3 regions of the Flavobacterium sp. PL02 genome follow, and region 1 is predicted to be linked to each of the others. Evidence: riboswitches for the same ligand, from Rfam matches in the RefSeq annotation. Region 1 holds a riboswitch; each other region holds the start of a gene.
The links. Region 1 has a riboswitch for cobalamin ahead of SHI72_RS14680 (TonB-dependent receptor). Riboswitches for the same ligand answer to the same signal wherever they lie in the genome.
Positions count from the first base shown of each region.

Region 2: linked by a shared signal. The riboswitch ahead of SHI72_RS10595 (DUF5074 domain-containing protein) and the one ahead of SHI72_RS14680 (TonB-dependent receptor) in region 1 are both predicted to bind cobalamin.
Region 3: linked by a shared signal. The riboswitch ahead of SHI72_RS08045 (TonB-dependent receptor plug domain-containing protein) and the one ahead of SHI72_RS14680 (TonB-dependent receptor) in region 1 are both predicted to bind cobalamin.

Region 1 covers NZ_JAYGJP010000004.1:309,109-320,431, reverse strand. Annotated here, with positions in the region: gene SHI72_RS14710 (hypothetical protein) at 1-1,030, shown strand, start outside; gene SHI72_RS14705 (DUF4465 domain-containing protein) at 1,121-2,068, opposite strand; gene SHI72_RS14700 (hypothetical protein) at 2,147-3,373, opposite strand; gene SHI72_RS14695 (hypothetical protein) at 3,378-4,619, opposite strand; gene SHI72_RS14690 (cell surface protein) at 4,660-5,955, opposite strand; gene SHI72_RS14685 (YncE family protein) at 5,968-7,113, opposite strand; gene SHI72_RS14680 (TonB-dependent receptor) at 7,110-9,158, opposite strand; cobalamin riboswitch at 9,275-9,486, opposite strand; gene SHI72_RS14675 (GNAT family N-acetyltransferase) at 9,826-10,668, shown strand; gene SHI72_RS14670 (DUF1810 domain-containing protein) at 10,988-11,323, shown strand, end outside.
Region 2 covers NZ_JAYGJP010000002.1:599,058-610,380, reverse strand. Annotated here, with positions in the region: gene SHI72_RS10625 (SusC/RagA family TonB-linked outer membrane protein) at 1-1,802, shown strand, start outside; gene SHI72_RS10620 (RagB/SusD family nutrient uptake outer membrane protein) at 1,840-3,447, shown strand; gene SHI72_RS10615 (SusE domain-containing protein) at 3,473-4,294, shown strand; gene SHI72_RS10610 (alpha-amylase family glycosyl hydrolase) at 4,373-7,255, shown strand; gene SHI72_RS10605 (DUF6814 family protein) at 7,348-7,572, opposite strand; gene SHI72_RS10600 (MFS transporter) at 7,583-9,076, opposite strand; cobalamin riboswitch at 9,318-9,510, shown strand; gene SHI72_RS10595 (DUF5074 domain-containing protein) at 9,831-11,150, shown strand.
Region 3 covers NZ_JAYGJP010000002.1:30,778-42,100, reverse strand. Annotated here, with positions in the region: gene SHI72_RS08080 (T9SS type A sorting domain-containing protein) at 1-300, opposite strand, end outside; gene SHI72_RS08075 (DUF4252 domain-containing protein) at 523-1,059, opposite strand; gene SHI72_RS08070 (DUF4252 domain-containing protein) at 1,061-1,636, opposite strand; gene SHI72_RS08065 (hypothetical protein) at 1,638-2,111, opposite strand; gene SHI72_RS08060 (RNA polymerase sigma factor) at 2,098-2,607, opposite strand; gene SHI72_RS08055 (S41 family peptidase) at 2,733-4,181, shown strand; gene SHI72_RS08050 (YncE family protein) at 4,253-5,323, opposite strand; gene SHI72_RS08045 (TonB-dependent receptor plug domain-containing protein) at 5,328-7,190, opposite strand; cobalamin riboswitch at 7,218-7,453, opposite strand; gene cobC (alpha-ribazole phosphatase) at 7,532-8,068, opposite strand; gene SHI72_RS08035 (adenosylcobinamide-GDP ribazoletransferase) at 8,053-8,850, opposite strand; gene cobT (nicotinate-nucleotide--dimethylbenzimidazole phosphoribosyltransferase) at 8,896-10,575, opposite strand; gene cobU (bifunctional adenosylcobinamide kinase/adenosylcobinamide-phosphate guanylyltransferase) at 10,645-11,154, opposite strand.

The DNA of each region.
Region 1 (11,323 bases):
ACAGGGAACTTTTGTTCCCAAAAACATTAATATTGAAGGAAATGATGAAAAAGCAAGATTCAACTTGGAACTCATTTCTTATTTTACGCAGAATCCCGTAGTTTTTGTTGTTAGCTCACTAGATAAAAGTAAGATTGGTAAAATTAGCGATATGAAACCTAACCAATTTTTATTTAAAACGCTGATTACACGCAATTCTGCTAATCAAATTTTACAGCTTTTCATTATGACTAATGATAGAATTGCGGAAAGTAGTCAAACATTTCTTAATAATTTACCCGAACCTATCCCAATGGGATCAGATGTGAGTATGATTGTAAGTAGTAAAGTTTTATTTGAGAGTGTGTTGCCACAAAGTTTGGATAAATCGGGTTGGCAATTAGAAGGTACTAATCCTAAAGATACTAATAAGTCGAAGGCATGGTCGGGAAAGTTTAATCAAGGTGCGCTTACTGCAGAAGTAAATTTAAGTGCTCTGGATAGTAGCTATACAAGTCCTAGAGGTGTTGTTGAAATATCCAAGTATGCTGTTGATGGAGGAATAATTTCTGAACCAATTTCAGGAATGACTTTAACTCCTAATGGAACAAATATAAAATTAGATTTTAATCAGCAGCGCACGCAACATTTTACAGAATACTGGAAAACAATTATTTGGTTCCGTACGGAGTCTGGTACTAAAGACCATTCATCTGATTATACCTTAAATATTTCTGCTTCTATGCCTCTTACCATATCGGGTACTGGCAGAGAACAAAATATTTCATTTAAAATGACTAATCAGGATGTTAAAATTAGTGGGCATCTTTCGGGTGGTGGCCCTTGTGGTTGTGGGAATGATTTGCAGGCATTATTCAATATTCAATTGAATGAACAAATTCCGCCAAAATTAACGAAGCAACTCAATGTAAGTTTTAATGATGTTTCTGTATTTGCATTAAAGAATTTGATTTTCCCGCAAGGAAATTACATTGAATTAAAGGATGTAAATTGCCCAGGAGATTTGCTTATTACGGGTAGTATTATTTAAAAACGGGTCATTTTAAACAGATATAAAAAATTAGATAATAAAAAGAGCCATCTTTTGAATGGCTCTTTTTTGTATTGTAAACAATTTGTTTTAGTCTATTCGTTTTACCGAAAGTTTGTCTAAACAAAAGTATGCTGCAGTATTGATTCCGTAAATGGGATCTGAGTCTGTTGAAGCCATCTGGAAAATAAGATATTTAACATCTCCCAAACTAGCTAGTTTAAGAGCCGTTACATCTACCCAGCCTGTTGGCATTACAAGAGAAGTTCCTGTATGATTTGCTAATGTGTGTGTTACTGGAGCAGAGATAACTCCACTTGCATCAACACCATAAATTAATAATTCGAAATGATCACCAGAAACAAATTTCTTAGCAAAACCATCTCCATTTAAACAACCATAATAAGGCCACGGATGCATATTAATTTTCAATCCTTTAACTTGGTATGTTCCTGTATTTCCTATTTTTACCCAGTTTGAAAATCCTCCTTCAGTAAAAGTAGTTCCTTGTGGATTTTTAGGATCTAAATAACTAGACCAATAAGCTACAATATAAGGATCTCCTGTTGTTCCCGGAGTTCCTGGCGCAATTGTAGAAGAAGTATTAAAACCACTTCCTGCCATAGTTCCCCATTGGTGAGGCACCCAACCATCTGATCCACCCGGAGCAGCACCAGAACCGTAATCTTTAATATCATTTACGTTAGATACTATAAAACCATCCCAGTAGTTGTATCCCGCAGATGTAGCTGTGTGCGAAAACGTAAATATATCTACATTTAGTTTTGTGTTAGATACATAAGTGTTTTCCCAATACTTACCACCAGTTGTAGTGATTCCGCTTGCTAGTAAAGAACTCGTTAGATTAAGAGTTGTTGTAGTTCCTATTGCCGGATCAGCAAGGATTCTGCTTGTAGATGCATTTGCGCTGTTTGCTGTTGCATTTGCTCCACCATCAATTAAAACATTGTCTTCGTTGCTACAGGACGAAAGTCCTAAAAGTAAACCAACGGTCAAAAAATAAATTACTTTCTTCATTATTTATAAAATTAGGGGTTAATAATTCTTCTTTAATGTTTTTGCAATAGCATACTTTTTAAGAATATGCAGTTTTAATTATTTGCTTTTTGCAAAATTCAAATCCTCAGCTTCTTTAAAAGAACTTGTTAATAAATCTGAAGCTCCAAGCTCTGTATATGTTGACACATATACTTTAACAAAATCGATTCCAGGTAAATGCACTTTTTTTCCGTTACTATCTACAGCCCAACTAATATCTATCGAAGGATCTTTGATACCAGCATAACCCCATTCAAAAGTTCCTACATTAAAAGCAGTCCCTTCTCCATCACTTACATCTTTTACAGGCAAGTATAGTTTTGTTCCTTTTAGGGTATAAGAATCTCCTATCCATTGTGGGTAATAATTTAAACGTCTCCATTTTTTTGTTTTAGTAATAAAGTTGGATGTGTTTTTATTATCTGTCCATTTTAAATATTCTTTATCAAACTGCCAATCGGCTTTGCCTGTTACAGCCACTTTGGCTGGATCTGGCTTGAAATAAGTGATTTCGTAATTTTTTGTTGTCGTAGATTTATTATGCTCACTTCCTCCTATCTCATACCATTCATTATCATCTGCAATACCGTTTTTATTGGCATCATACGCTACATATACACTTACAGGGAAAACTTTTACAGTAGTACTGTTAGCAACTGTTTGAACAGTAAAATCTCGTTTGCCATAAGAATTAATAACAGTATGATCAAATTTTGTAACAATGTACCCGCCAAAAGTTCCAAGGTTAATATCTTCTCCCTGATTAAGACTTGCCTGAATATTTTCTAAAATTTCAGTTTTAGTAGTAAACTCATAATTATCAAGAGCATAACTTGGTGCTGGTAAATAATCTATAAGCGATAGCGCTTTTGCTGTATAGGTTTTACCTGTTTCTGAAACTTTAACTTTCGTTGAAGCTTGTTTTACTAATTTATCCAATGTTACAGTAAATTCTACAGCATAATCAGCCGCTTTAGGAGCAATAAATTGTAATGTCTTTGCATCGCCAATAATAGAATCCTTGACAATTCCATCAGTACCAGTTACTTTAACAGTCCATTTGTATTTTGCAACAGCTTCACCAGCGTTTTCAATAACAACTTCTGGATTTATACTTACAACGCTGTATCTTTCTACTGCAAAATTTGGTTCTAATTTTAATGTAACAGAAGCGTTTTTAACGGGTTCAGGAGTTGTCTCAGGCTTTGAATCATCATCGTTACTACAGCAATAAAAAGCACCAATAGCTACTAAAATCAAACTATATTTTAAATATTTTTTCATTTTCTTATTCTTTTACTTTTCTTAAATTGTATTTTTTTAATATATGAAGATCTGCTGCTCCTGCGAATCTTGTTGCCATTGATGATTGCTGATGACAAAGTCCCATTGGCTCACTAACACAGTTTACAATTTTTATAAAATTTATTCCTGGTAGATTTGCTTTATTTCCATTTTTATCTACAGCCCAGTCTATATCAATATCAGGATTTACAGCATTTACATATCCCCATTCAGGAGCTTCAAAATTCCATAGTGTAGTTTGTCCGGGACGGAGTGGTGTAAATTTTACATTTAGCCTGGTTCCTTCATATACAGCAGTATTTTGAGTTGCCCAAGCAGGGTAATATTCTTTTTTTGTCTTAGATCGTGGTAAATAATACGTTTCAGAATTATTATTTTCGCAATAAATGTGTTCACGATCTATAAATGGATCATTAGGACCACTTACTACTACAGGCTTTCCTATGGCAGGTTTATGGTATGTAATCTTAAAGTTTTTGGTAGTATTTTCTTTAGTATGCTGGCTTCCTATTATTTCGTACCATTCATCATCATCTGGTTTTCCATTACCATTTTTATCATAGGCTACAAATAGTAATCCTGGAGCTGGGGGATTGCCCTTATCGGTTAAATTTCCTCCATAAACTCTAAAATCTTTTTGTCCTGCATTATTAATAACAGTATGATCAAACCCTACAATAATAGATCCTCCAAAACCACCTAAGTCTAATGGATAACCAACACTGGTTTCATTAATCCTGCCTAATGCTACTCGCATTATATCTTCTTTTGTAAAACCATTTTTAAATAAATCATTGGCAAACATTCCCGGTGCAGGATCAAAATCGTAGATTGCTGTTATATAAGGATTGTAATTTTTAGTCTCATTAGTAACATTTACTAGTGTTTTTTTGCTTCCTTTTTTTCCATCTGCCGATACATTTAATGTCAATTCGTATGCACCTGAGTATAGTGCTATGAATCTTAAATCTTTAGAATTTCCAACAATAGAATCTGTAGTTTTATTAACTGGATTTTTAGTCATTACCCATTGATATGTTGGGTTTGTTGCAGTAGCTGAAGCATTTATATTTAAGACACTAAAGGTCCCTATATCATGTTTTTCTTGAAGTGTAATTGCTATTGTATTCTTAGCCACGTCTACTGGTTTTGAGTCATCATCATTACTACTGCATCCTATAACTAAGAATGCAAGGAATAATAAATGGGTTAATTTTTTTTTCATGGTTTCTGGTATTATAGTTTAATTTAAAATCCTTTTTTATTTATGGTCTGGTAGGGATATTTTCTCCTAAAAGATGCAAATCTGTAGCACCCATTATTTCGGTAGAAGTTTCTCCTAACCATCCGGCTTGCTGATTAAGTGCATTATAAACTTTTACGAAATCAACTCCTGGCAAATGAATTTTGTTTCCGTTTTTATCTATTGCCCAATCAATATCTATTGCAGAATCATTATCATTATTTGGGGCATTATCTGCATATCCGTATAAAAATGCGTACTGAACAAAATAGCTTCCAGTTCCGCTTTCATCAACAGCATTATCTGGTAATCTTGTACCTTTAAAAGTGATTTTTTCCTGATCTTTGAGCCATTTTGGCCAATAATCTAAGGAATGATTATAAGCGTTGTTTTGGGCTAGATAACCGTCTTTGCCTTTGTTATCTTTCCAGTATATATATTCTACATCTGTAAATTGTACTGTACCTGTACCGCCTCCTGGAACGGGAATTTTATTAGGATCAGGTCTATAATAGGTGATTTCATAATTCTGAACTGTTTTTTCCATTTTATGCCCAGCTCCTTCTATTTCGTACCATTCATCATCCGGAAGACCGTTTTTATTTTTGTCGTAGGAAACCATTATAACTCCTGCTTCACTACTCCCGCCACGCATAGTTTTATCAGGATTAGGATTGGCCTCTGCCCAAAAAGCATTACCTAAAACTCTAAAATCGCGTTTGCCTTTTACGTTTACAATTGTATGATCGAAACCAAAAACAATATAACCACCAAAGGCTCCAAGCGAAATCAGATCTCCGTTTTTCTTGGCTAGATACGTATTAGCTCTGCTTAAAATTTTATCATACGTTTCACCGTCATTCGCTGCAGGCAAATCATTTATAAACTGTCCCGGAGCAGGTTTAAAATCAAATACTTTGGCAATAAATGTTTTATAATCCTTAGCTTCCTTGCTTACGTGTACTTTAATTTTTTGTGTTTGCGTATTTCCGTTATCAGTTATAACTACTGTAAGTTCATACGTTCCTATTTCTGTTGCTGCAAATAAGGCTTCTCTTGCAGTGTTGTTTGCCAAAGAATAATTTTCTGAAGGAGAATTTGTTACGCTCCAACTGTAAGTTGCATTTGCGCTTACGGTACTATTTACAGTAATTGGTACTATTGTAGCCCTTTGTGCATTGTACTCATTGTTACCAATACCACCTGTTGGCGGATTGCTATTATCAGAACTATCGTCTCCACTAGAACAATTGGCTACCAATGCTGCTGCGAGTATAAGCAATAGCGTTCGGAAATGTTTTAAAGATTTGTTATACATGATTTTACTATTTTAGTTTTTGGTTATAAAAGCAATATGTGCAGGTATATTTCCTGCTGTAGTTTTCCATTTTAATTTTCCATCGGGTGTAAAGCAATAGATATAGCCTGTTACGACATAATTTTGTGCATCGGTGATATAAATTTCTTTGGTTTCGGGATTTACCTGTAGTCCGTAAGGAATCATTATTTGTTTATCTGTACCGTCTGTGATTATCTTGTCGCTTATTATCTTTTTGGTTTTAGTGTCTAATATTCCGTAGGTTACTTTATTACTATTAGTAAGATAGCTCCACGATACACTATAGAAATAGAGTAAATCATCTACTAAACACATTCCTAGAACCGGAATATCGAGTTGCATTTTTTTCTCATCCGTTTTGGTATCAATTACAAAAAGATTTGATGGTGTATTGTAATAATCTCCTCTGGAACTCACATAAATATCTCCTCTACTGTCTATTTGCATACTGTAAAGATTTATACCTACATCTATCTTTTTTATTTCGGTAAAAGTCTCAAGATCAATCACAGATACGGTTCTGTCATAATTAGGAACTCTATAACCTCCAGAGTTTGCTACATATAATTTTCCGTTACTTACCACCATTTGCTCTGGCTGATAACCTACATTTACTTTTCGTTTTATTTCTAATGATGTCGTATCAATTTCGGCCACAAAACCTATCTCTGCATTAGGATCTATGGCTACAGGACCAGAATAGGAACTTACATAGGCTTTGTCTTTATAAAAAGCTACATATCGGCAATTAGGAATATCAATTTTTTTGATACGTTTTGCCGACCATTTATCGATTACTTCAACTTTATTCGAACAGTTTATTACAGCATAAACCTTGTTGCCATAAATTTTTATATCGTTACCTACATCTCCCAATTCTTTTATAACTGTAGGATTTCGTTCCGAATAAATATCGGTAGTATAATTTCCGGTTCTATAATTAAATATATCGATGCTCGCCCGGTTCATCCCCATATTACCTTCGTTAAGCAGATAAAAACCTTCTATCTTGCCATCACTTCTTGGTGCAGCAACGCTTTTATCCGAAGATGGAAAAATGGTTTCTTCTTCTCTACAAGAAACAAAAGCAAGGGCTATAAATAAACCGAGAATTAATTGTGTAGTTATCTTTTTCATAGCGCAATACTTATTATAAATTTCATTGTACGTCCCGGCATCGGATAATTGTATATAACCTCATACTGCTGATTAAGTACATTGTTTACCTCTATTGTTCCTTTTATTAAATATTTGCTTAAAGCAAAAGACTTTTGTACTGCTAAATCGTGTGTGTACCAAGGCTGAATTTCATTGATTTTGATATTGTTGACATTACCATTATATCGTTTTCCTACATAAACAAAACTGTAGTTAAAATTCCAGGTTTTATAATCAGCATTTAATATCCCAGAACCACTATGCCACGGTGTATAAGGAATCTGATCTCCGTAAGAAGACAATTCTAAACCTGCAAATTTTGTATAATCTCTACTTTCAGAATAAGTGTAGGTAAGATTTGTAGCTAAGTTTACATTACCAATATGCATTCCTATATTAAGAACAGATTCTATTCCTTTTCCTTTTACTTGTCCCATATTGGTCATCATCCATCTGAATAAATTTCCTGTTGGAGCAGCCACAATTTTATCTTTGGTATTGGTATAATATCCATCAATCTGAATAGAAAGTTTGTCTAAAAAAGCATTGTTTACAGGTAAATTATAAGTAAATCCAACATCGTACTGATTCATATATTCGGGTCTCAAAGTACTAGATCCGACCATGGTATAATACAAGTCATTAAAAGTGGGCATTCTGAAAATACGTTTTGCAAATGCTCGTAAATTAAAATCGTAGTCTTTAAATGGTGTATAACCAAGGAATAATGCAGGAGTAAACTCTTTTTTGTCGGGAGCTTTTGCGTTATAGCGCACTTCTTCCTGAACATAAGTACCCACAACACTACCTAAAGCTTTAAATTGCCCCAGTCTGAAGGAACTTGCCAAAGAAAATAATGCTGTATAGCGTTGCGGAAATGAAAATTGGGTTTGAATGCCTTTTCTTGTAGCATTTAGTTTATTGTATTGAAAATCTGTAGATAACGAAACATCCCATGTAGGTAATATGTTGTACATATTTACTGCCGAGAAATATATTTCTTGTTGGTAATAACTATCGTCAGATTGTGCTCCTTCGGTTACTGTTTCTCCTAAAATATGGGCAGTATCTCTGGCAACATAATGTGTATAATCATAAGCATATTTTGCCTTTGCCTGAAATTTATATTTTTTTGTAAAATCCTTTACTATAGATGCCTGTGTGAAAAAATTTTTATCGTACTGTCTAAATCCGTCAGAAAACTTATTTTCTACAATTGCTCCCGGTGCTCCCCTATCCGAATCGTAATAATAAACTTTGGCATCCCAGGAACCATTATTTATTTTTCCGTAAAGTCCAGATTCAAATCTGAATGCTTCAATATCACTATTATGTCTTGTTGCAGTAGTATCGTAGGCTACAGTACCATCCTGATTGTTTCTTTTGTATCTAAATTTATATTGACCGTTAGATTTTATATATTCAGAACTTACGCTCATGCTTACTTTATTACTAAGCTTTTGTTCCCATCTAAAAGACGGATCAAAATAATTTATGGTCATGGTTTTAAACCGCACCAATAAATTAGTTTTTTTATCTCCTTCAAAAACGGGACGTTTGGTTCTTAAATAAATGGTAGATGCTGCTGCAAAGTCTTTTGCAGACTGAAAGATTTCACTTTTCTGACCGTTATACATGGTAAGAGATTCCATGTCGTCTAGGGAATACTTACCCAAATCAGTAACTCCGTTTTGCGCATTACCTAATTGGATTCCGTCATAAAAAACACCTACATGGTGCGTTCCCATATTACGGACATCTACAGTTTTAAGTCCGCCAAGACCACCATAATCTTTAATCTGGACTCCGGCAAAATAACGAAGCGCATCGGCAACATTATGACTGGCAAGATTTTCTAGTAATTTCCCCGAGAGGCTTTGCACAGGAATTACTTCCTGGTATGGTTTTGCCTTAAGAATTACTTCTTTTAGTTTGCGAATGCTATCATTGGTTGCTTGCGAATGAAGCAAAAATGGAGTAAATAAGATAAAAACGAATAAAAGCTTTTTGTTTGTATTATACATCACTAAATAAATTATAAAAACTTTTCGCGATGTAATAATCAAGAAGCATAATAAGAAAGTCCCGCTATAAAATAACAGGCTAATTTTCTTGTTCTTCAACTTTATTCCTCGAAAGTTTTAAACTATGTGATTTTGGCAGGTCTCCTGACTTGTTCTATCTTTAAACAACCTTCTCATCCCGAGAATCGGGACAATGGCATTAGTAACGTTTAAAGACTTATTATAGAACTTACAGTAGCGGGTCTGTTCAGGATTTACACCTGATTCCCTTTTAACTATTTCTTCTTAAAATTTTAAGAAAAAGTAGACCAAAATTTTGAGCAAATATATAACATAAGTTTATGAAAAAAAGTTCTTATTTAATTTAATTACAATTAAGACAATAAAACAAGGGCATAATCTGCTAATTTGATAATTTTCATTTATATCCAATAAATTTAAAAATATGACAATATATCAGTTTGAAAACTAGACGATTCTTGTAAAAAAACAATATCTCGATATTTCGACATCCATTTAGTTACCTCCTATTTTTTAATAAAATCTAAAATAGTTCATCATTGTTTTTTACATAAAATGTATATTTGATTTTCTCTATTTCAATATTTAGAAAGCCTTTATAAATTAGAGAAACTCAATCTTAAACTCAAAAAAATTAGCATAAAAAATGGAAGTAAAAAGTTTAGAAAACATTGATATTAAAGATCTATTAGCGGTTATTAATTTATCTTTTTCAGATTATATCGTGCCTTTTAGTCTTAATTTAGAGCAACTTAAAGCTAAGATTTCTGCCGAAAATATTAAATTAGATTTGTCTATCGGAGTTTATGCTGAAGATAAATTAGTTGGATTTATGCTGCATGCTTTAAATACTACAAACGAAGAATTTGTTGCTTATAATGCTGCAACTGGTGTTGTTCCAGATTATAGAGGAAAAGGTTTAGTTGGTAAAATGTATGATATTTTAGTGCCGAAATTAGAAAATCTTGGCGTAAAGCAAATGGTTTTAGAAGTTATAGAAGGAAATCATCCTGCAATACGAGTTTACGAAAAGATGGGTTATACAATACATAGAAAACTAGATTGTTTTAAAGGTAAAGTACCGGCATTAGATATAAATCCTAAAGTTGATATAAAGAATCTTAAAGAAACTCAATGGGAATTGTTTAAATCTTTTTGGGATATAGAACCTTCATGGCAAAACGATATTATGGCAGTGAGCAATAGTATAGAATTTAGCCAAATTCTTGGAGCTTATATAGATGCTGAATTGGTAGGTTATGCAATATATAATCCTACATCCAAAAAAATTAATCAAGTAGCTGTAGCTCCTAATTATCGTCGTAAAGGAATTGGTACGAGTTTATTTAATCATATTAACAATGCTGTGGATCAAAATGAATTATTAGTATATAATGTTCAGAATAGTTCTGCAGAAGCAAAAGGATTTATAAAAAATTTAAATATACCATATACAATTTCGCAATTTGAAATGAAAAGGAATCTTTAAGTAAAAAAGAAATACAAATTTTCGGTTGTAAAATTAATTAGGCAAAAGAATTAGTGACAATTAGTGTAATTCGTGTTTAAAATTGATTTATAATATTTGAACCTAGACGAAAGTTTACTAAAATTTGATTTTTTTTTATAATTTTTCAGCAGAATTGTATTTTTAATTATATCAGTTATTTGGAGCTGTTTTTTATAAAATTTTAAGTAAGATTATTACTCAACTTAGTCATAAAACTCACATAGTCTGAGTCTTCCATTAGGAAGAACCTATATTTTTTAGTATTTTTGCACCCTTTTTTACACAATATAATACAACAATGGCACATTCAAACAATGATTTAATCCGTTTTTTAGAAGCACAAAACCAGCTGTATCTTACCGCTCTTTCTGAAATTAAAAAGGGGAAAAAAGAAACCCACTGGATGTGGTTTATTTTTCCACAAATTACGGGTTTAGGCACTAGCGATACAGCCAATTTTTATGCTATTACCGATTTAAAAGAAGCTACAGAATTTGCAGCACACCCAATTTTAGGAAAACACCTTGTTGAGATTTCTGAGCTTTTATTGACTTTTAAAATGAAATCAGCAGAATCACTTCTGGGAGAGTTAGATGCTAGAAAATTACGTTCTTCGATGACTCTTTTTAGTTTA
Region 2 (11,323 bases), on a different contig from region 1:
GTTATGGAGGTTATTTTGAATGGTTGGAAGCAAACGGTAATGTACCATTGTTGCCAGCGAGAAATCCTGTTGCAAGATTAAATCAAGATGAGCGTAGAGCAACTTCTACCAGAAAATGGGGTAACATTAGGATAGATTATAAACTTCATTTCTTTGAAGATTTAAGAGTTGTTGCTGAGGCAGGTATCGATAAATTTGATACTAATGGTTATACCCGAGTAAGTACGGAGAGTATTTTAGGATACCAACCTACTACATTTGATAAAGGGAACTGGACTAATTTAGGAGGGTATACTGGTTATACAGATAGTCGTCAGAATAAAAACTTAAATACTTATTTTAACTATACTAAAGATTTAGGGAAATTTAAAATTGATGCTACTGCCGGATACAACTATCAGTTGTTTCAACGTGAGGGATATAACTCAGGTGATATTATGCGACCAAACCCACCATCAGATGTTACTACAGATGCAGATGTTAACTTACAATCTTATTTTGGACGTTTGAATTTAGGATATGATAGTCGTTATTTATTAACGGTAAATTATAGAAGAGACGGTACTTCTCGTTTCTCTAAAGAAAACAGATGGGGTAATTTTGCCGGAGGTGCTTTTGCATGGAATGTTGCAGAAGAAGACTTCTTAAAAGGAAATGAAACACTATCTAGCTTAAAGTTAAGAGTTGGATACGGAACTACTGGACAGCAAGATATTCCACCTGCATACGATTATTTGCAGCGTGTAACATTAGGAACGCTTAGCACACAATACCTTTTTAATGGTGTTATTTACAGAGCAGCAAAACCTGAAGGATATAATAAAGATATAAAATGGGAAGATTTAGCTGAGGCAAACGTAGGAGTTGATTTCGGTTTTCTTAACGATAGAATAACAGGAACACTTAATTATTTTGATAAAAAATCTAGTGACCTTTTAGCAGAGATTCCAGTTCCAGATGGTGCAAATATCAGAAACCAAGGATATAGCAATATCGGTAGTGTAAGAACAAAAGGGGTTGAGTTTAATCTTCAATCAGACATTATCAAAAATGATAAATTAACTTGGAATGTTGCTGCTAATGCAACTTACATTGATCAAAAAATATCTGATTTAGGGACTACTGTTCCAGGATTTCAAGGGTATATTACAGGAGATGTTATCGCTGGAGGTACAGGAAATCAAGTATTAATACATTCTGAGGGGTATGCTCCAAATTCATTTTTTGTATTTGAACAATTATATGATGAAAACAAACGACCTATTCAGGGTGCATATGCAGACAGAAATGGAGACGGTGTTATAACAGATGCTGACCGTTATAAATTTCATAAACCAGCAGCAGATTACACTTTCGGATTATTCTCTACTTTAAATTATGGGCAGTTCGATTTTACAATGAACTGGAGAGCTAGTGTTGGGAACTATATTTTTGATAACGTAAGTTCTGATAAAGGGTATTTACAAGCAGGTTTAAGAAGAGATTCTGATTTGTCTAATATTAGTTCTGATTATTATAATACTGGTTTTACTACTGAAAGTAATTCTAATGGGACACAACGTAATTACTCTGATTATTATGTAAAAGATGCTTCTTTTATTAAGTTAGATAATGTTGTACTTGGATACACTTTTAATAAAACGTTACTAAAAGCTGCTTCATTGAGGTTTACAGTTGGAGTTCAAAATGTTTTCGTTTTAACAAAATATGATGGCTTAGATCCTGAAAAATTCAACGGAATAGACAATAATGTTTATCCAAGAGCCAGAACATTCTTGTTTGGAGTAAATGCAAATTTCTAATAGTACGTTGAAAAATAAAATTTTAAAAATAAACAAAATGAAAATATCATTTAAATATATATCTTATTTTCTCCTATTCATTTTAGGATTGAATATGACCCTTACTTCATGTACGAGTGACTTAGATGTGAAGCCAACAGATGATGATGAGTTCCTTTCTGATGACTTTTTTAAAGATCCGGCATCATACAAACAAGTAATGGCGAAGTTATATGCAGGTTTGTATGTAGGAGGAAATGATGGAGATGCTTCTCCGGATATTTTTGGTCTTGGGGGTGATTTCAGTAGTTATTTACGATTGTTATTTGTTACACAGGAATTCCCTACAGATGAAGCTATTGTAGCTTGGTCTGATGATGGTTTACCAGCTATAAATGGACAAAAATGGAGTCCTAGTAATCAGTTTTTGTATGGAATTTTTTCAAGAGCTTTTTATGAAATTAGTATTGCCAATGAGTTTTTAAGACAAACGTCAGAGGAGAAATTAGCAGAAAGAGGTGTTGATGCTAATTTGAAAGCTGAAATTGTTAAATTTAGAGCAGAGGCTCGTTTTTTAAGAGCGTTCTCTTATGTTAATTTAATGGATTTGTTTGGAAATGTACCAATTACTACTGAAAACGACCCTGTTGGTTTCTTTTATCCAGAACAAAAATCAAGAGCACAAGTTTTTGCTTTTGTAGAGTCAGAATTAAAAGATTTGGATAATACTTTAGCTGCTTCTGGTGCAAATGAATACGGAAGAGTAGATAAAACTGCGGCTAAATTTTTATTAGCACAGATTTATTTAAATTCTAAAGTATATACAGGAACTGAAAGAAACAATGATGCTGCTATTGCTTGTAATGAAATTATAACAGGTTCTGCTTATAGTTTTGCAGATGTTCCATATCGTTATTTATTTGCTGCGGATAATGACAGAAACGGAGCTCAAAGAGAAGTAATCTTCCCAATTGTTGGAGATGGTAATGCTATTAGAGCAATAGGTGGAGGTATGAGTTTTATTATTCATGCATCTATTGGTGGTAAGATGGTGGGTGCCGATCAAGGAATGGACGGAGGCTGGTCAGGAACAAGAGCAAGACCAGAATTTGTTAAATTATTTCCTGATGCAACGGCAACAGCTGATCAAAGAGGTACTTTCTATACTAATGGACAAACTCTGGATATTGCTGATTATGGAGTTTTCAGTAATGGTTATGCTGTTACAAAATTTACCAATATCAATTCTGATGGTAGTGCTGCTCAAAGAAATGATGTGCCAGACACAGATTTTCCAATGTACAGATTGTCTGATGTGTATTTAATGTATGCTGAGGCAACACTTAGAGGTGCAGCATCTGGAAATGTTGCAACATCATTAGAGTATGTAAATAAAATTAGATTAAGAGCTAAGGCGGGTGTTATAACAACTTCAGATTTAACACTGGACTTTATTTTAGATGAGAGAGGAAGAGAATTGTTTTGGGAATGTCACAGAAGAACAGATTTGATTCGTTTTGGAAAATTTACAGGAGGATCTAAAATCTGGCAATGGAAAGGTGGCGTTAAAAATGGTAGTGGTACAGAAGAATTTAGAAACTTGATGCCTATTCCTTCAAAAACAATTCAGGCTAACCCAACTTTAAAACAAAATCCAGGATACTAACTAATCTTATAAAAAAATAAATAAAATGAAAAATATATATAAAATTTTAATCGCATTCATTGGTGTTTTAACGGTGTCTTGTAATGGAGATGATGTAGAAAACAGACCAGTAATACAACCAGTTACAGCTCCGGTTTTATTAAGTCCTCAGAACGATTTTAATATTGTTCTTACAAAAGAAAGTGAAAAAGAGATTGCTACAACTGTAATTTGGAATGATGCTAAGTACGATGGTACACCAACCGTTGTAAATTATACTATTGAAATCGCAAAAGCAGGAACTAAATTTGCAACTCCTGTTGCAGTAACTACAACTACAGCTCGTTTCAAAGCTTTGACAGTAGCGGAATTAAACTCTGCTTTAGTTAACGGAGGTTTTATTGAGAAAGAGGAAAATGATGTTGATATTCGTATTAAAGCTACTTTAGGAATTGGTGCTGAAGCACAGTATTCTAACTTCTATACTTTTAAGGCAACTCCTTATCACGTACCATTAGCAAGTTCTCATTGGTTAGTTGGAGAAGCAACTCCAGGTGGATGGTCATGGGATGGTGATGCTGAAACAGAATTTCCTTTAGTTGCAGGTCAAACAGATATCTATCAAGTAACTATTGTTCTTAAAAGTGGACAAGCATTTAGAGAATTTTTATCTAATGACTTTACAAGTGGAGGAAATTGGGGCGCAGGCAATAGTCGTAACTACCCATATTATTCTGGTAATGGATACACTATTGATGCAGAATTAGTTAATGCAGAAGATGGCGATAAAAACTTCAAATATACTGGACCAACTGGACCTAGAGTTCTTAAAATTGATAATGTTGCAAAAACTATAACATTAGATTAATTTTTTAATATAAATAATTTAAAGGCTATCCCTATGGGTAGCCTTTTTTATACAAACTAACCAATCAACCAAAAAACTATGAAAAAAACGTTACTATTATCTTTCTTTTTGTTGTGGGGTATTATTACTCATGCGCAGCAAATAACAGTATCGCCTGCTGTGTTTCAGGTTAACGAACCTATAACAGTTACTGCATCTTTTGCATCGGCAACTTGTAATGAAATGGGAGCAAATCCCACAAAAGTGTATATGCATGCAGGAATAGGGACAGAGGCTAACCCGTGGGCAACTGCAAAAGGAAATTGGGGTGCTGATGACGGAATTGGATTAATGACCAAAAATCCAAATGGTACATGGAGTATTGTTATTACGCCAAGTGTTTATTTCGGATTGACAACAATACAACAAGCCGCTGCTGTAAAAATGGGAATGGTGTTTAGAAATGCTGCTGGTTCTCAAACACTAAAACTTGCTCCGTCTTGTTCTGATTTCTTTATTAAGGTTGGTGCTTTTCAAGCTAGTTTAACTTCACCACTAGAAAATAGTAATACTATTGTAGCAAGTGGAGGAAACTTGAATATTACTGCTACAAATACAAATGGAGTTGCAAGTTATAGTCTAAAATCAAACGGAGTGGTTATAGATACTAATCCTAGTACTTCGAGTTATGTATTTAATCATACAAATATTACTGGAAATCAGAGTTATGAATTAAATATTACTCAGAGTGGAACAACGATTATTAAAAAGTTTACAGCAATAGTTAATCCGGGAATTGTATCGGCAGCTATGCCAGCTGGCTTAGTAGATGGAATAAATTATAATACTACAGATGCTACAAAAGCAACACTAGTTCTGGATGCTCCACTAAAAGATTTTGTATATGTAGCAGGAAGCTTTAATAATTGGGTTCCTACTAGTACTTATGCAATGAAAAAAGACCCAACTTCGGGTAAGTTTTGGTTAGAGTTAACAGGATTAGTTTCGGGAGTAAATAATACCTATCAATATTGGGTTGTTGCTAATTCGCCAATAGCTAATTCACCTTCATTAGTAAAAACGGCTGATCCTTATTCTACATTGGTATTATCCCCTTTTGACGATGCAGGAATTCCAGCAACAAGTTATCCAAATATGCCAGTTTATCCAGTAGGACAAGAACGAGAAGTTACCGTTTTAAAAACAGGACAAACAGCATATCCTTGGCAAGTAACAAATTTTGCTAAACCCGAGAAAGAGAAATTAGTAGTTTACGAAGTTTTGGTTCGCGATTTTGATGCAAACAGGAACTATCAAAGTTTAATAGATAAGATTGATTATTTCAAGAATCTAAAAATAAATGCAATTGAATTAATGCCTGTTATGGAGTTTGAAGGCAATGAAAGTTGGGGATATAATACATCATTTCATATGGCTTTAGATAAATTTTATGGGACTTCGGATAAGCTTAAAGAATTTATTGATTTATGCCATCAAAACGGAATAGCTGTTATTCTAGATGTTGCGTTAAATCACGCATTTGGTCGAAATCCAATGGTGAGAATGTGGATGAATGATCCAGATAATGATGGTTGGGGTTCGCCATCGGCTGATAACCCATATTTTAATACTGTTGCAAAACATAGTTATAGTGTTGGGGAGGATTTTAATCATCAGCAAGCAAGAACTCAAAATTATGTAAAAAGAGTAATCCAACATTGGGTTGAAGAATATAAAATTGATGGTTTGCGTTGGGATTTAACTAAAGGCTTTACGCAAAATTGTACTGCTGGCGATGAATCGTGTACAAATAGTTTGCAACAAGATAGGGTAGATGTATTAAAATCTTATGCTGATTATTCTTGGAGTCTTGATCCTACACATTATACTATTTTTGAGCATTTGGGTAGTGATGCCGAAGAGAAACTATGGGCTAATTATAAAATTGAGGAGACACCTAGTAAAGGAATCATGATGTGGGGGAAAATGACCAATGCATATAATCAATTATCAATGGGATATGCTACCGAAAGTAATATCTCAAGGATGACAAGTACTAGTCATGGTTTTGATGCAAATAGATTGATGGGTTATGCCGAGAGTCATGACGAAGAACGATTAATGTACAAGAACATACAATATGGTAATAGTAATAATGCAAGCCATGATGTCAAAAACCTAAATGTTGCTTTATCTAGAATGTCGGCTATTGGAGCAGTGTCCTTATTGATTCCTGGTCCAAAGATGATTTGGCATTTTGGCGATTTAGGTTGGGATGCTTCTATATTTGCATGTAATAACGGAATCGTTAATGATGAAAGTGGAACAATTCCTGGTGATTGTAAACTTGATACAAAACAGCAACCACAATGGACAGGTAATTGGTTAGGAAATTCAGGCCGAAGCAAAATTTATAATGATTGGACAAAAATGATTACCATGAAAACCGTAGAACCTGTTTTTTTAGGGGCAGTTACTGTGTCTAATACAAATTCATTATCTCCTAATATAAAAATTACAAACGCAGCATTGGCATCAACGCAGTTAAAAGACGTGTTGATTCTGGCAAATTTTGATGTAACTACTCAAAGTGTTGCTACTGGTTTTCCGTACACAGGAGTTTGGTATAATTTAATGGACAATACATCTATCAATGTTACTAATGTAGCAGCTACAATCGCAATTCCTCCGGGAGAGTTTAGGATTTATGGTAATAAGGAAGCATTGTTGGCAATAGAGAATTTTGAGAAACCAAATGCGATTACCTTACATCCTAATCCAGTTTCAGATTATTTTACTTTAAATACTGAGGTTTCAAGAGTAGAGATTTATTCTTTGACTGGACAGTTAGTGAAAAGCTTTAGCGGAAGCGAAAAAATAACTTCTCAGTTCTCAGTGAGTGAATTAAATACAGGATTATATATCGTGAAGGCAATAGATGAAAACAACAAGACTCAAGTAATGAAGTTCTTGAAAAAATAATTTTATTTGGTTAGTTAGTTAAAAAGCTGTCTATAGATTGTTATAGGCAGCTTTTTTGTTTTAAGTAGTTTTAGCAAATAGAAAAATGTAATTTATTTTCTTTTGTCATATTCTCCAATCAATGAAAAATACCCAAAAGTACCAAGTCCTAAAACGATAAGAGGAGTAAGGATAAATAAAATTATAATTCCGAAAACTAAATCATCCTGTTTGTCGGAAACAAGTTTTGGTAATCCAAATTCAAAAATGCAAAAGTATGCAGCAGCAATAGAAAGTATTATCCATAGTATTCCTAATATTCGTTTTAGTACATTCATTGAGATAGGATTAGATGTGAGTATTTTTGTCTTTATTGTCAATATAAATCATTCCGATAACAAAACATATCGAAGCTATAATAATAGGATACCAAAGGCCGTCAAGATAAAAGTCGGATTTGCCAACTTCTTTAGAGTGGGTTACAAAATAGGTTGAAATTGCAGGAAGCAAACCACCAAATATTCCGTTCCCGACATGGTATGGCAAAGACATCGATGTGTATCTTATTTTTGCAGGAAACATTTCTACCAAGAAAGCTGCAATAGGACCATAAACCATCGTAACGAAAAGAACTTGAACAAATACCAGAAAAATCAGCGACCATTTATCTTGAGAATTAATAGTGATTGTAGTTTGTCTTTCGGGGTTAATTTTTTCAGCATGATTTATTTGTTTAATCGCTGCAGTTGTCCCGTCTGAATATTCATTGTTTGTAATAACGTAATGTTCTTTTTTGTCATTGTTATCGGCTTCAGTTGTATATGTATTCGAAATAACCTTGTTATCCAGATTCACGGTTTCATACATTTGTTTGTATATAGGTCTGTAGAGTAGGATAGCGAGTAACATGCCACCCATCATAATGTATTTTCGACCGATCTTATCGCTTAGCCACCCAAAGACTATAAAAAATGGAGTACCTAACAATAAAGCAATTCCTAGTAATCCGTCTACTTGTGAAGAATCTATACTCATTACGGTTTTCATAAAACTCATGGCGTAAAACTGTCCAGTGTACCAAACTACACCTTGTCCCATTGTTGCGCCAAATAAAGCAAGCAAGACAAATTTTAGATTATATCTATTCCCAAAACTTTCTTTTAAAGGGTTTACGCTTATGCTTCCTTCCTTTTTTGCTTTAGCAAAAACAGGAGATTCATCCATGTTTTTTCGTATCAAATAAGAAACCCCTACCATTACAATCGAAACCCAAAACGGAACACGCCATCCCCAAGAATCAAATGATTCTGCCGAGAGAGAATTTTTTGTGATTAAAATGACCATCAAAGAAATAAAAAGTCCAACAGTTGCAGTAGTCTGAATCCATGAAGTCCAATATCCGCGTTGTCCCACAGGAGCATGTTCGGCAACATAAGTGGCTGCACCACCATATTCTCCACCAAGTGCAAGTCCTTGTAGCAAACGCAAGATCAAGACTAATACGGGTGCCAGGAAACCAATAGTTTCGTAACTAGGAATACAACCAATTAAAAAAGTAGAACATCCCATTAATAAAAGGGTCGCCATAAAAGTGTATTTTCTCCCAATTAAATCTCCAAGACGTCCAAAAAATAAAGCACCAAATGGCCTAACAACAAATCCTGCTGCAAAAGTAGCCAGTGTTGCCAAAAAAGATGCCGTAGGATTATCGGAGGGAAAAAATTTGGTCGAAATAACCACTGCCAAACTCCCAAAAATATAAAAATCATACCATTCTATCATTGTCCCCATAGAAGAGGCCGAAATAACTTTCCAAATTCCTTTTGTAGATGTGTTACTCATAAAATGGTTGTGTTTTTAATAGTAGATAAAAGTATAAGGTATCATTTTACGAATATATAAGATATTTTTATATTTAGTTGATGGTTTTTTAACAAATAGGGTTTGTTTGTTGATTTAACATTTGATCAGTAAATCAAAGCTTCATAATTCAAAATAAATTATAGTTTGCAGAGATGTTCAAGGCCTTTAAAATAAATAACTATTGCTTTGTTACGAAAGAAAACACTAGTTTTGCAACTCAAATTTTGAAACAGAAAATGGTTGTCATATCGATATGATATTGACATTAAAAGGGAATTTGGTGTAAATCCAAAACTGTCCCGCAGCTGTAAACTCATTAACTGAAACCCTTTAATACGTCACTTTTCATTTAGAAAGGGAAGGCTGGGTGTAGGGAGTAAGTCAGAAGACCTGCCGTTTTTTATACTAATAAATAGCTTTCGGGGATTGAAGCTTGAATTAAGAATAATACTTTTCACTTTGTGTGATAATGGTATTGTTTGTCTATTCTATTCTCGTAAGCCAAAAATGGAATTTATGAGATTTTTTTTCTGCAAATATAATATCGCAAAAGCAATCCTTTTTTGGAAGCTTCTCTTTTCGATATTTTCTTTTTCTCCACTAAAAAAATCATTAAAACGTATCGCTTTGCAATATGCTGTGCTTTTACAAAAGTTTATTTATACAACTTTTGTAAGGGTGAATTGTATTTCGATTTAAAGAATTAAGTAATATAATTTTTAAATATTGAATAATGAAAAACCGATTTTTTTCCAAGCAATTAATTGCAATTGCTTCTTTGATGATGCTAACAGTTTCGTGTAATAATGATGACGATTTTACAGAGCCACCAGTAATAAAAGGCGAACAGCAATTAAAAGATACTTTAACTGTTGGGAAAACACTTCAATTAAGCTCAAAATTAGCAGATAGAAAGAACATTTCTTTTGAATGGGCGATAGATGGAAAAGTAGTAGGATCTGATTCTACCTATATCTTTAAACCAGAAACGAGGGGAGATTTTAAAATTACAATGATAGCCAAAAATGATGGCGGAAAAGTTTCTCTTACTTATGATATCCATGCATGGGGAGCCTATGAAAACGGTTTCTTTATGATCAACGAAGGATGGTTTGGTCACGGAACAGGAACGGTAGGGTTTTATAGATACGATACAAGAGTTATTGAAGACAGTGTTTTTGTAAAAGTAAATCCAGATAAAGATTTAAAACCGGCATCATCTACATTAGAATTTGGAACCATCATTAATAAAAAACTATTTTTAGTTTCTAAAGTTGGCGGACCTGTTGTAGTAGCCGATGCTTATTCGTTAAAAGAAGAAAAAAGAGTCCCGGCTAAAGGCGGAAACGACTGGCGTGCAGTTGTGGGTATTGATGAAAATCAAGCTCTTTTGACTTCTGGTAAAGGGATATTTAAGCTTAATCTTAATACGATGGAAGTGAATGGGCAAATCGAAGGTGTTACAGGTCAGGTTGGAGATGTTGTTAAGGCCAACGGTTATATTTTTGCATTATCTGCTTCAAAAGGGGTTATTGTAATAAATGCTTCAACATTGGCAGTCGAAAAAACGATTCCGGGTATAGTTTTAGGATTTGCTGTTACCGATGATAAAAAAGTATGGGCAGCAGGAGGTAAAAATCTTATAAGTATAGATTCGAATACTCTTGAAGTAAAAGAAATCGCATTAGGTTTTCAGGCTTACGGAAGCTGGGGAGCTTGGCATCCAGGATCTATTACGGCTGCTAAAAATGATGTTTTTATTGCTAAAAACGGAAGTTTTAGTGGTGGTAAAGAAATTTACAAATACACTGGTACTCCAGAGTCATTGACTGCGCCTTTTATTACATTAACAAATTCAAATATCTTATATGGTGCAGGAATTGGTTATGACCGAAAGAAAAATACTTTGGTGGTAAATACCTTAAATTCAGGTTTTGGTGTGAATTTCTCTATAAACAATCTTTATATATTTAACGCTGATTCAGGAGAAAAAACAGCATCGGTAAATTTTTCAGGATATTATTTTCCTGCAGTTTCTGTATTTCATCAATAATTTTTTTGTTTTTTATCCGCAAAAAAAAATTACCGCAAAGATCGCAAAGTAAAAACGCAAAGCTCGCAAAGCTTCATCATTAAGCTTTGCGAACTTTGCGTTTTTGAACATATTCATAAGTGAAAATCTTAGCGACCTTTGCGGTAAAATTCTTTTGAAAATAAAATCAGAAA
Region 3 (11,323 bases), on a different contig from region 1:
CCCGGTTGGTGTTACTTTTTTGATTTCGTCAATGGAGCCTGATCCAGCAATCCAAAGATTACCATTGGGGTCAAAAGCTATTTGTTGTGGTGTTCCGTTTAGAGAACTAATAAAAGGAGTTTTTATAAGGCTTGGAGTGATTTTAGTTACATTGTATGCGCTGTAATCGGCAACATATAAGTTTCCAGCACTATCAAATGCAATTCCTGTTGGTGTATTTAATCCAGTTACATAATCACTAGGTGTTTGGGCATTAATACTAAATGTAGAGAATAAAGCAAAGAGTAAAATTTTTTTCATATATATGATTTTAATGTTTGGTCAAATATATATTATTTCGTTTTCAGTGTTGCTTTTTTTGTAAAAAATTATGTCGTTTTGTTTTTATTTCTGTTAAAAAAAAGATGAAATATCATAAATTTTATTAATACTGCTTTTGATACAGCTTTTTGAATAGAAATAATCAAATTCGGGTATAAAAAAAGCCTCAATCAAGAGGCTTTTTTGTTTTTAAAGTAAGAATTATTTAATCAGTTGTTGTAACGGTTTAAGTTGTTCCATATCTATATTAGATTCTTTAAGAACGGTCATTAATGTCATGATATTGTTTGGATTCATATTTTTTCCTAAAACACGAACTACTGCAAAACCATTTTCATTTCTGTTGGTATAAATTATGAACTCTTCAATATTCTCGTCTGTTCCTACATAGCTTACTGAAGCGCCATCTTTTCCAGAACCAAATTTCATTAATTGTTGGTATTTTGGGTTCTTTAAAATAGTATTTAGCTTAGTTCTTTCGGCTTCATATTCCGTTTGGTTTTTATCATTTCGTTTAAAAGCCAAGATGTTCATTTTGTCGAAAGAGTTTAATGCTTCGCTTTGTTCAGCAGATAGTTTTTCTTTGTTTACATTGAGAATACTTGGCGAAACATCGAGAGCAATAAAGTTTTTGTTTTCGGTATTTTCTACGAAATATTTCTGTAATGAAGGTTCAGAATTGCAACTTACTAGAAGTAATAATCCTAAAAAGGCGAAAATGTTGGTGATTCGTTTCATGTTATTTTTTTCCTTTAGATGCTTTTTTCAAATCAGAACCTCCAGGTAATTTCATTTTGTCTGTAAGTACCGAGATTTCATTTAAATCAAAATTACCAGTAAGTGATAGTAAAACTGTGTCTTCATTTTTACCTGAATCAATAAACATAAATAACTCTTTTATTTGAGTGTCGCTTGCTCCAGATTTTACATAAATTTTTACGTTTCTTCCGTTATCGTTTACTCGCATTAACTCTTCTAAACCTGCAGATTTTATGTATTTATCTGCGGTAAGTTTCATGTCGGCTTCAACTCTGGTACTTTGTGTTGTAAACACCTTTAGATTGTCTAGTTTTTTGATAAGGCTTAAGTATTGTTGTGTTTCTTTATCAGAAGCATCAACTTTTACCTTACTCATTAAATCGAACATTTTTTTGTTTACGATTACAGATGTTACATCATCCTGACCATCATATTTGTCAAAAGCTCCTTGTGCATAAAATGCATGGCTTACAAATGCGAAAACTAGTGTTATTATGAAATTTTTACTCAAGCTTCTTCTATTGTTTTTTCTGTTTTCGTGAATCGTTGAATTCATTTTATCGAGTTTTATTTTGTTTGAAAATTAAGTTTTTTGATTGTTCGTATTCTTTAATATACTGGACACTTTCTATACCAGTATTAACATTGTGTGACACCATAGCGAGGGCTTTTTGCGTTGCCGCCAAAGCTTCTTCTGGAGAGTCATAAGTTCCTAAGTCTGATTTTGCAACAACAGGAGTTGTGTTATTTGTGTTGTTGAGGTAAAAATAAGAACCTATTCCTAGTAAAAGGACAGCCGAAGCAGCAATTGATAACCACGCCACATTACGTTTCTTAGTTTGTAGTGGAATTTCTTGCGTTAAACGTTGTTCTTTTACTTGAGAGAAATAACCAAAAAGTGGTTTGTATTGCTCTAAATGCTGCGCAACATTTGGAGAAGAAAAGTAATTTTTTAATTCATTTTCTTCGGCAATAGTGCTTTCTCCCTGAAAGTATTTTTCTAGTATTATTTCTATTTTATCTGATTCCATATTGATGTGTATTAAGCATAGATTCTCTTATTTTTTTTCTAGCTCTTGAAAGCGCCACGCGAATAGCGGTTTCATTCATATTAACTATTTTGGAGATTTCGTCAAACTCATATTGTTCGACATCTCGTAACTGAATTAAAATTTGTTGCTGCTCTGGCAATTGACTCATTATTTTTTCTACCCATTCTAAACTATTATTATCTTCTACTTTTTGATCTAATCGCGGCTCTCTATCGGTGTAATTAGAATGTACAAGGGTAAGATTACTGGCTCGTTTTGATTTTAATTGATCCAGACAATAATTTTTTGTCATTGTCATGGCAAGAGCTTCAACATTATTATAAGTGTTTAATGTTTCTTTCTTACTCCATAGTTTAACTAAAATCTCTTGCGAGGCATCTTCTGCTTCTTCTGTACTTATGAGTAATCGTTTTGCCAGACGAAATACTTTGTCTTTAAAAGGATTTACTAACTGAAGGAAAACGATTTGGTTCATAAAAATTACAAATTATAGGTTCGCTTATAGTATCAAGACGAAACAGAATTATTTTTGTTACAAAAGTGTGTGAAATAAAACTAAAGATAGTATTTTTACGTTAATACTATATTGATACCTACTATATGAAGACAATATTAAGAACCGCAATATTATTATTTTTAGCAGTATTCTGCTTTCAAGCCTGTCAGGATCAAGATGATGTGGCTGCTCCTAGAAGCTTACAGGTTCAGGATTTTATCTGGAAAGGATTAAATCAATATTACTTATGGCAAGCTGATGTTCCTAATTTAGCTGATGATCGTTTTGGAAACCAAGAACAACTAAATTCTTTTTTAAGAGGGTATTCAGATCCTGAAACATTATTTAATTCTTTACGTGTTGATTCTTCAATAGACAGATTTAGTTGGATTGTAGATGATTATACTGTATTGGAACAAGAACTTCAAGGAACATCTAAAAATAATGGAATTGATTTTAAATTAAGTCCAAAATCTAAAGGTTCTAATGATTTGATTGGTTTTGTGCGTTATATTCTTCCTAACTCGGATGCTGCAAGCAAAGGAGTGAAGCGTGGAGATTTATTTTATGGTATTAATGGTACGCAAATTACTTATGATAATTATAAAACCTTGCTCGCACCTGATAGTTATACGCTAAATTTAACTGATTATGATGGAACGACATTTGTGCCAAATGGCAAATCGGTTACACTTACTAAATCAGTTTTGGATGAAAATCCAATTTTCATAAATAAAGTGATAGAGAAGAATGGTCGTAAAATAGGTTACTTAATGTATAATGGTTTTTATGGTAACTATGATGATCAATTAAATGCTGCATTTGGAGAATTAAAAGGAAAAGGTATTACAGATTTAGTTCTTGATTTGAGATATAATGGGGGAGGTTCTGTGCAAACGGCAACCCGATTAGCAAGTATGATTACTGGACAGTTTACAGATAAGGTTTTTTCTAAACAAAAATGGAATAGTAAACTCAATAAATACTTTGAAAGCGAAGACTCAGAATTACTTAATAATAATTTTGTAGATAAATTTAATGGAGTTGCTTTAAATAGTTTGAACTTGACCAAAGTATATATATTAACTTCTAAAAGTACAGCTTCGGCAAGTGAATTGGTTATTAATGGATTAAAACCATACATTGATGTAATACAAATAGGTGATGTAACTATAGGTAAAAATGTAGGTTCGGTTACTTTGTATGATTCACCTACTTTTGGTAAAACTAATCGAAATCCAAGTCATAAATATGCTATGCAGCCAATTGTTTTAAAGATTGTTAACTCAATAGGTTTTGGAGAATACACTAATGGATTAACGCCTACTTATAGCGTAATAGAAAGTATAAATTCGTTGGGAGTTTTAGGAGATGAAACGGAACCATTATTAAGTACTGCAATTTCTAAAATTACAGGAACAGGTAAAGTAATTTTGCCTAAAGATGGTAAAGAGTTTGAATACTTTACCGATTCAAAATCAATAGATGGTATTCGAAATCAAATGTATGTAGATAAAGCTCCTGAAGGACTTTTGAGAGCATTACAAGATTAGATAGAGAAATAAAAAAGGCTTTCGTTAGAAAGCCTTTTTTAATAAAGTAAAATGTAAATAAATGATTTTAATTAGTCATTGAAGTAAAATCCGTTTGGTCCTATATCAACACTAAATTCATTAGATAAAACTCCTGTTAAAGAATAAATGTAAACATCTCCAGGATCTTGATTGTTTACTGCATCTGCAACATATATTTTATTGTTCTTTACTGCAAAACCATAAAGATTAGAAGTCTTAGTTGCTTTAAATATTGGAGTGGTTGGCAAAGTTGTTATACTAGTTGCTGCAGAGTAAATATCAGATCCAATAGTATAATATAGTTTATTGTTTTCAACAGCTAAGAACCCAGGATGTGTTATACCAGGAAAATCAATTGTTGAAGAAACTGTATTGGTGCTCATGTTGACTTTTACTAATTTACCAGTTGTTTCAGGTAAAGCATAATATGGTCGTCCATTACATAAAACATATAAAGTGCCATTATCTTTTACTAATGAACTAGGAACATCTCCTACTACAAAGTTTGCTGTAACTGTATTAGTGGTAGAGTTGATAACTGATAATGAGTTTCCTTGGCCCCAACCACCTTTATGAGCTATATAAAGTTTACCTTCGGTTTCAATTATTTGTTCTGGACCTTCAACAACAGGAATTGTTGATGCAACAGTATTTGTGGCAAGATCGATTACAGCTACGTAATCATCTGAAGCGTCTCCTGGATTACCCCAGTTTGTAATATATCCTTTTCCATTTGTAAATGCAATATAGCGAGGATTGCTTATTTTTGTACTGATTGTAGCAACGCTTTTAAATGTATATCGGTTAACAACTTCAATTTTATTACCTCTATTTACAATGATGTAAGCAAAATCCCCATTAAAACCAATGCTTTGGGGTACATCTTTAATGTCTTTACCTGGATTTACTAATGAAAAAACATCTTTTTCTAGTTTAAAATCGTTTGATAAATAGGATATGGACCCATTGACTTGTTCAAAAACACCTTCTTCAATAATGAATAATCCACCTTCATAGTTTCCTCTTGGTTCTTGTGGGGTATTATCATCGTCGCTACTGCAAGAAGCAAAAAATGCAGAGCTTATGATTATAGCTAAAAATAGTTTGTTTAATTTTTTCATTTTTTTAAAAGTTAAGATTTATATATACTGTGTAATTTCTTCCAGGCATTTGTCTGCTAATAACTGGCTGATAATTTTCATTCCAAATATTTAGTATTTGAAATCCAAGTTTGTAGCTATTCTTTTTTCCTAAGTCATAATCGATTCCTAGATTACCAACGCTATAAGGTTTTACTTTGGTAGCAGGATTGTTAAAAGGAGTGCTGTAAACATCTCCATTATATAAATATTGAAAATAAGAAGAAACTTTTTTCCAATTATAAGAAACAGATCCAGTTAATTTATGATAAGGAACATATATAAGTTGTTTGTATAATAGTTCTCCTTTAATTAATTGTTGGCTTTCAGAAACGGTATAGGCATAAGTTCCGTTAAGAGTCAAATTGTGATTTTTTATTTTTGTTCTCCATTCCAAAAGTACTTCGGCCCCATAAGCTCTTACTTTGCTTGTGTTTTCTGGAGACCAAGTATCACCTCCGCCTTCAGAAGGGATCCAGCGTAATAAATCTTTAATAGAATTATAATAAGTAGTTACAGATAATGAGAAGTTTTTTGTAAAAAATTCATTACCGATTTCTCCCTGATAAGAAGTTTCAGGTTTTAAATCAGGATTACCGCTTCCTTCCCAAAATAAATCGTTGTAAGTAGGCATTCTAAAATTCTTTGAAGCGTTTAATTTGATACGGTAAAAATCAGTAAATTGATATCTTGTTCCTAAAGAAAAGAGAAAAGGATTTCCGTAATTATCTGTTAATTCCTGACGAACACTGGCTGTATAATCCCATTTGTCAGTTACAGAGTGTTGCAATAATAAACTAGCAGATCCTATTTCTCTACTTACATTGTCAATACTAGATCCATGTCCTTTATTACGATTGTAATCAATAATAGTATTCAGTTTGATTTTATCATTTACATCAAAAGCCAAATCATATTTAATAATAGAAGTTTCAACCTTTCCATAAGTGAAAAAATCTGAGGTAATATTTGGGTAATATTTATAAGATTCTCCGATATGTGCCACTCTTAATTTAGAAGTGAATCGATTAAATATATTCTCCCATTCTAAAAGATTACGGGTATTGAAATCATTGTATTTTGTTTTGGTTCCATTAGGAGAGGTCAAAGAGAAATGACGCTCTGCATCATAAAACTGACTGTATAATTTTAAGGTGTTTTTAGAGTCGATTTTATAACCAAAAGTTGTATTCATACTTGTGTTGTAGTATTCTCCGTTAAGGTTTTTTTGATCGCTTTTTCCAGGATATTTAAAATCATTTTCAGAACTGTTTCTAGAAATACTAACCTGAAGGCTATATTTTTTTGATGAAACATCAGTACGATAATTTACACTGTAAGTATCATAACTTCCTGCACTAAAAAATAAATGATTTGAAAAATTGTTTTTAAAACTCAAATCATTGTTAAGGTGAATGCTTCCACCAATAGCGCCACTGCCATACAGAATACTTCCTCCTCCGGATTTTACAGCAATAGAATTGAAATCTCTTGTTCCAATTGTATTAAAATCAGCTTGACCTAAAAACTGTGAATTAATATTTATTCCGTTCCAGATGACAGCCGTTTGTGCACCAGTAGTTCCTCTAAAGGATGGAGCAGAAGTCATACCCAGGCCATTTTCTTTAAAGTAAATAACAGTATTATAATTTAAAAGGGAAGTTAAAGAAGCCTGATTTCTATTAATAATAGAGTCATTAAGTACCTGAACCGATTGTGAGTCTGAGTATTTTTTGAGGTTAGTGTCGGAAACTATAACTTCTTTTAATTTTGTTATAGAATCATTTTGTGCCAAAAGGAATTGGCAAACTAAGAGCGAAAAACAGATGTAAAACTTTTGTAATGTCATAATTTCTAAACTCTTTTTCCCGAGAGTTCGATATTTGTTAACAAAGGCAGGTCTCCTGGCTTCGCGTCTTGTTGTTTCCCTTCCCGTCCTAAAACAGTGGTTTTGTAGTTAACAACGAGCATCCCTTACAGGACTAAGCTTACAGTTGCGGGTACAGCTCAAGATTTTCGAATGTTGATTTTGATGTTTTCAATCTTCAATTACTTGATTCCCTTTTAATGTGTCTCAAAAAATATAGCACAACCTTAATGAAAGTGCAAATATAAAGTTAAAAAAGCTTATAAATCAATTCTGTTTGATTATTTAATACTATTCATAAACAAAACAAAAGTTGATTTTATTTAGATTTCGACTTTAATTACTTGTCCAAAATCGACTTTGTTTTGGAAAGCATCTTTAAGAGGAAGAGAGTTTAAAAGACATAATATGCTTCTTATTACTCCGGCATGTGCAACAATAATTGCCTTTGACGGTTTTTTAGCAAGTATTTCGTTTTCTATAAAATGAGTGACTCTTTCATGTAAATCGATGAAAGATTCTCCGTTTGGAACTCGAATATTTACGAAATCTTCCATCCACGGATTTAAATCATTTGAAGAAATTTCATCCCAATTTTTCATTTCCCAATCACCAAAATCCATTTCCATCAAACGTTTGTCCTCTTTGTAATTTAAAATTTTGGTTTCTTGTTGGATATGTTTGGCAAGTAACACACAACGTTTTAATGGACTCGAATATAACAATGCATTTTGAGGTAATTGCTTTACAATGTTTTCAAAAATCAAATCATAAGGTTCGGCAATATTTACATCAGTTTGACCGTAGCAAATTCCTTTTTCGCAAACAGTTTCAGTATGACGAACTAAATAAATTTCCATATTGCTATAACACTTAAGTAAAAAATAACTTCGCAAACTTGTTGTGTTGCGCCCAAACAATCTCCAGTATAACCATCAATCCATTTTTGGAAATAACGTGCCAAAAAATAACGTGTTAGGAAAACTGGAATTAATACTAAAAGTAATTGATATTGAAAATAAGAAAGAACCAAGAGAGGTAATAAACCAAAAAAGAAAGAACCTAAAACTTCTTTCCAACTAAAGCTTTTTGCAATAGGTTTGCTTTTGCTTGTAGCATCTTCACGAGAGTATTCATGAGTAAATACAATACTTATTGCGGCTAAACGGCTAATAGAATGCCCAGCAATAAACAATAATAAAATAGTAATTACCGATTGCTGACTTGTAATCGTTTCTATAGTTACTAGTTCAGAAAGTAATTGGAACTTCAATAAAAATAATAATACAACACCAATGGCTCCATACGCACCAATGGCACTATCTTTCATAATGAGTAAGATTTTTTCTTTGGTCCAACCTCCGCCAAAACCGTCACAAACATCGGCAAATCCATCTTCATGAAAAGCTCCTGTAGTCAAGATACCGGCAATCATTCCTATAATTATTGCTGCGGATGCTGAAACTAAAAAGGAGGCACCATAAAATGCTAGAAAAGAAATTCCTCCAACAATCCAACCAATCAAAGGGAAATAACGGCTTGCTTTATTAAGGTAATCAGGATTATGGTCGATATTTTTAGGACAAGGAATTCTTGTGTAGAACATTAATGCAGTAAAAAATATATGGAGCTGTTTTTTCATTTAATGATTTTGTTTTTTTAAGAGAATTACTGAAACTAAAAACTTTTATTTTTTACTAATACCAGCATTCTCAAAAGTAGCCATTTCGTTTAGAAAACCAGTTGCCGATTGTAATATAGGCAACGCAACTGCACAGCCAGTTCCTTCACCTAAGCGTAAATCGAGTTGTAATACCGATTTGACTTCAAGATAATTTAACAGTTTCTGATGTCCTTGTTCGGCCGAAGAATGACAGAAAATAGCATTCTTTTTAATATCAGGATTTATTTTGTAAGCAACTAAAAAAGCTACAGTACAAATAAAACCATCTACAAGAATAAGCATATTGTTTTTATAAGCGGCTAACATTCCGCCAGCCATTTGCATGATTTCAAAACCACCAAAATAAGCGAGTTGCTGTTTTAATTCGGCTTGACCGGAATAATTTTCGATAGCTTTTTTAAGGGTTTTCTGCTTCTCAATTAATTTAGCATCATCAACTCCAGTTCCTTTCCCCACACATTCTTCTATAGAGAAACCCGTTAAAACACTCATCAAGACAGATGCTGTAGAGGTATTCCCAATACCCATTTCGCCAAAACCAATGCAATTACTTCCAGTTTTTGCAATAGAATCAACAATTTCTGAACCTTTCAAGAAACACAATTGTAATTCGGTTTCGCTCATTGCGGGAGCGTGTAAAAAGGATTGAGTTCCTTTGGCAATTTTAGCATTAATTAAATTCGCATTTGTAGGGAAATCATAATTTACACCAGCATCTACGATAGAAAGTTCAATTTTATTTTGTTTACAAAAAACATTAATTGCTGCACCGCCTTCTAGGAAATTACCAACCATTTGGCGGGTTACATCTTGCGGATAGGCACTCACACCATGATTGGCAATACCGTGGTCTGCTGCAAAAACAACAATGTTTGGTTTCATAATCTCAGGTTCCAGAGTTTGAAAAACTGTTCCAATCTGGAATGCCAGCTTTTCTAAAATACCTAAAGCTCCAATAGGCTTAGTTTTTGAATCGATTTTATGCTGTAGCGCTTCTTTAAAAGAGCTTTTAACTTCGACTTTAGGTTTATTATCAAAATCTAATTTCGGAATAAGACTCTCATTTACAGTTTTGATTTCGATACAATCAAAAGTTTCCGATTTTTGCTTCCAGTTTAATTGCTGCAACATCGGCTGATTGTTGTAGTTTGTCGCAGGTTTACCAATACAGAAATAACCAAGCGGTTCTATATTTTCAGGTAAATCAATTATTTTCTTAAACTGATAATAATTTAAAATAGAAACCCAACCCATACCATAACCTTGCTCCGTAAGTGATAACCAGATATTTTGGGCAGCACAAACCGAACTAAATTTTACAGCTTCATTACTACCAACAGTTCCTATAGTAAAATTGTTTAGCACCGAGCGGTCATAAGCAATTATCATCCCGATAGGAGCCTCTTCTATAGCTTCCAACTTCAAGGATTTATAGCGTTCTTTTTGCTCCTCGTCATCGGTTAATAACTCCGCTTTTTTATTATAATCCAAAAATAAATCTTTGATAGCTTTTTTAACTTCATCCGATTTTATGATGTAATACTTAGTTGCATCTGTTAAACCCACCGAAGGCGCCCAATGTCCAGCTTGTAAAGCATTTTGAATAACTTCATCAGGGACCTCGTCATTAGTAAAATGGCGTGTATCGCGGCGTGATTTTAATATATCATCTAAATAGCTCATGTTTTTTCTTTTTAAGAGGTTCAAAGTCGCAAAGGTTCAAAGCCCAAAGCTCACAGCCCATGGCCTCAACTATCCTTTTATTGTAACGGGAATTCCCGAAACCATAAGTACAACAGTATCGGCATTTTTAGCCAAAAACTGATTCATCCAACCTTGTAATTCTGTAAATTTTCTTCCTACGTGCGTATCAGCATGAAGTCCCATTCCGATTTCGTTAGTTACAATTATCAAAGTAGAATCTGGCTGATTGGCTATTTTTAGAAACTCAGCTTTAGCTTCTTCAAGAGATAATGCAACATCATTTTTTGTATCTACAAAAAAGTTAGTTAACCAAAGCGTTACACAATCAATCAAAGCTACTTTACCCGAAAAATCAATTTCGCTCAAATGTTTTTCCTTCTCAATATTTGTCCAGCGTTCGTCGCGTTCTTGTTGGTGACGATCAATTCGATTCTGGAAATCTTCATCCCATTTTCGAGCTGTTGCCACATACATTGGTGCATTTGTAAGTTGCAAAGCCAGTTCTTGTGCATAACCACTTTTCCCCGAACGCTCACCACCAGTAATCAAGTAAACCATCTTTTTTTAATTGTTAGTTGTTAATTGTAAATTTAAGAAGGGCGTTCCCTTCGGGCGGGCTATTCACTATATCTTTTATTTTTTAAAGAAAAAAATAAAAGGATACCGCTATTATCCCTAACGCAATTGCACCAACTATTTCTTTCGTGTTAATTGGTGAAATTCGTGT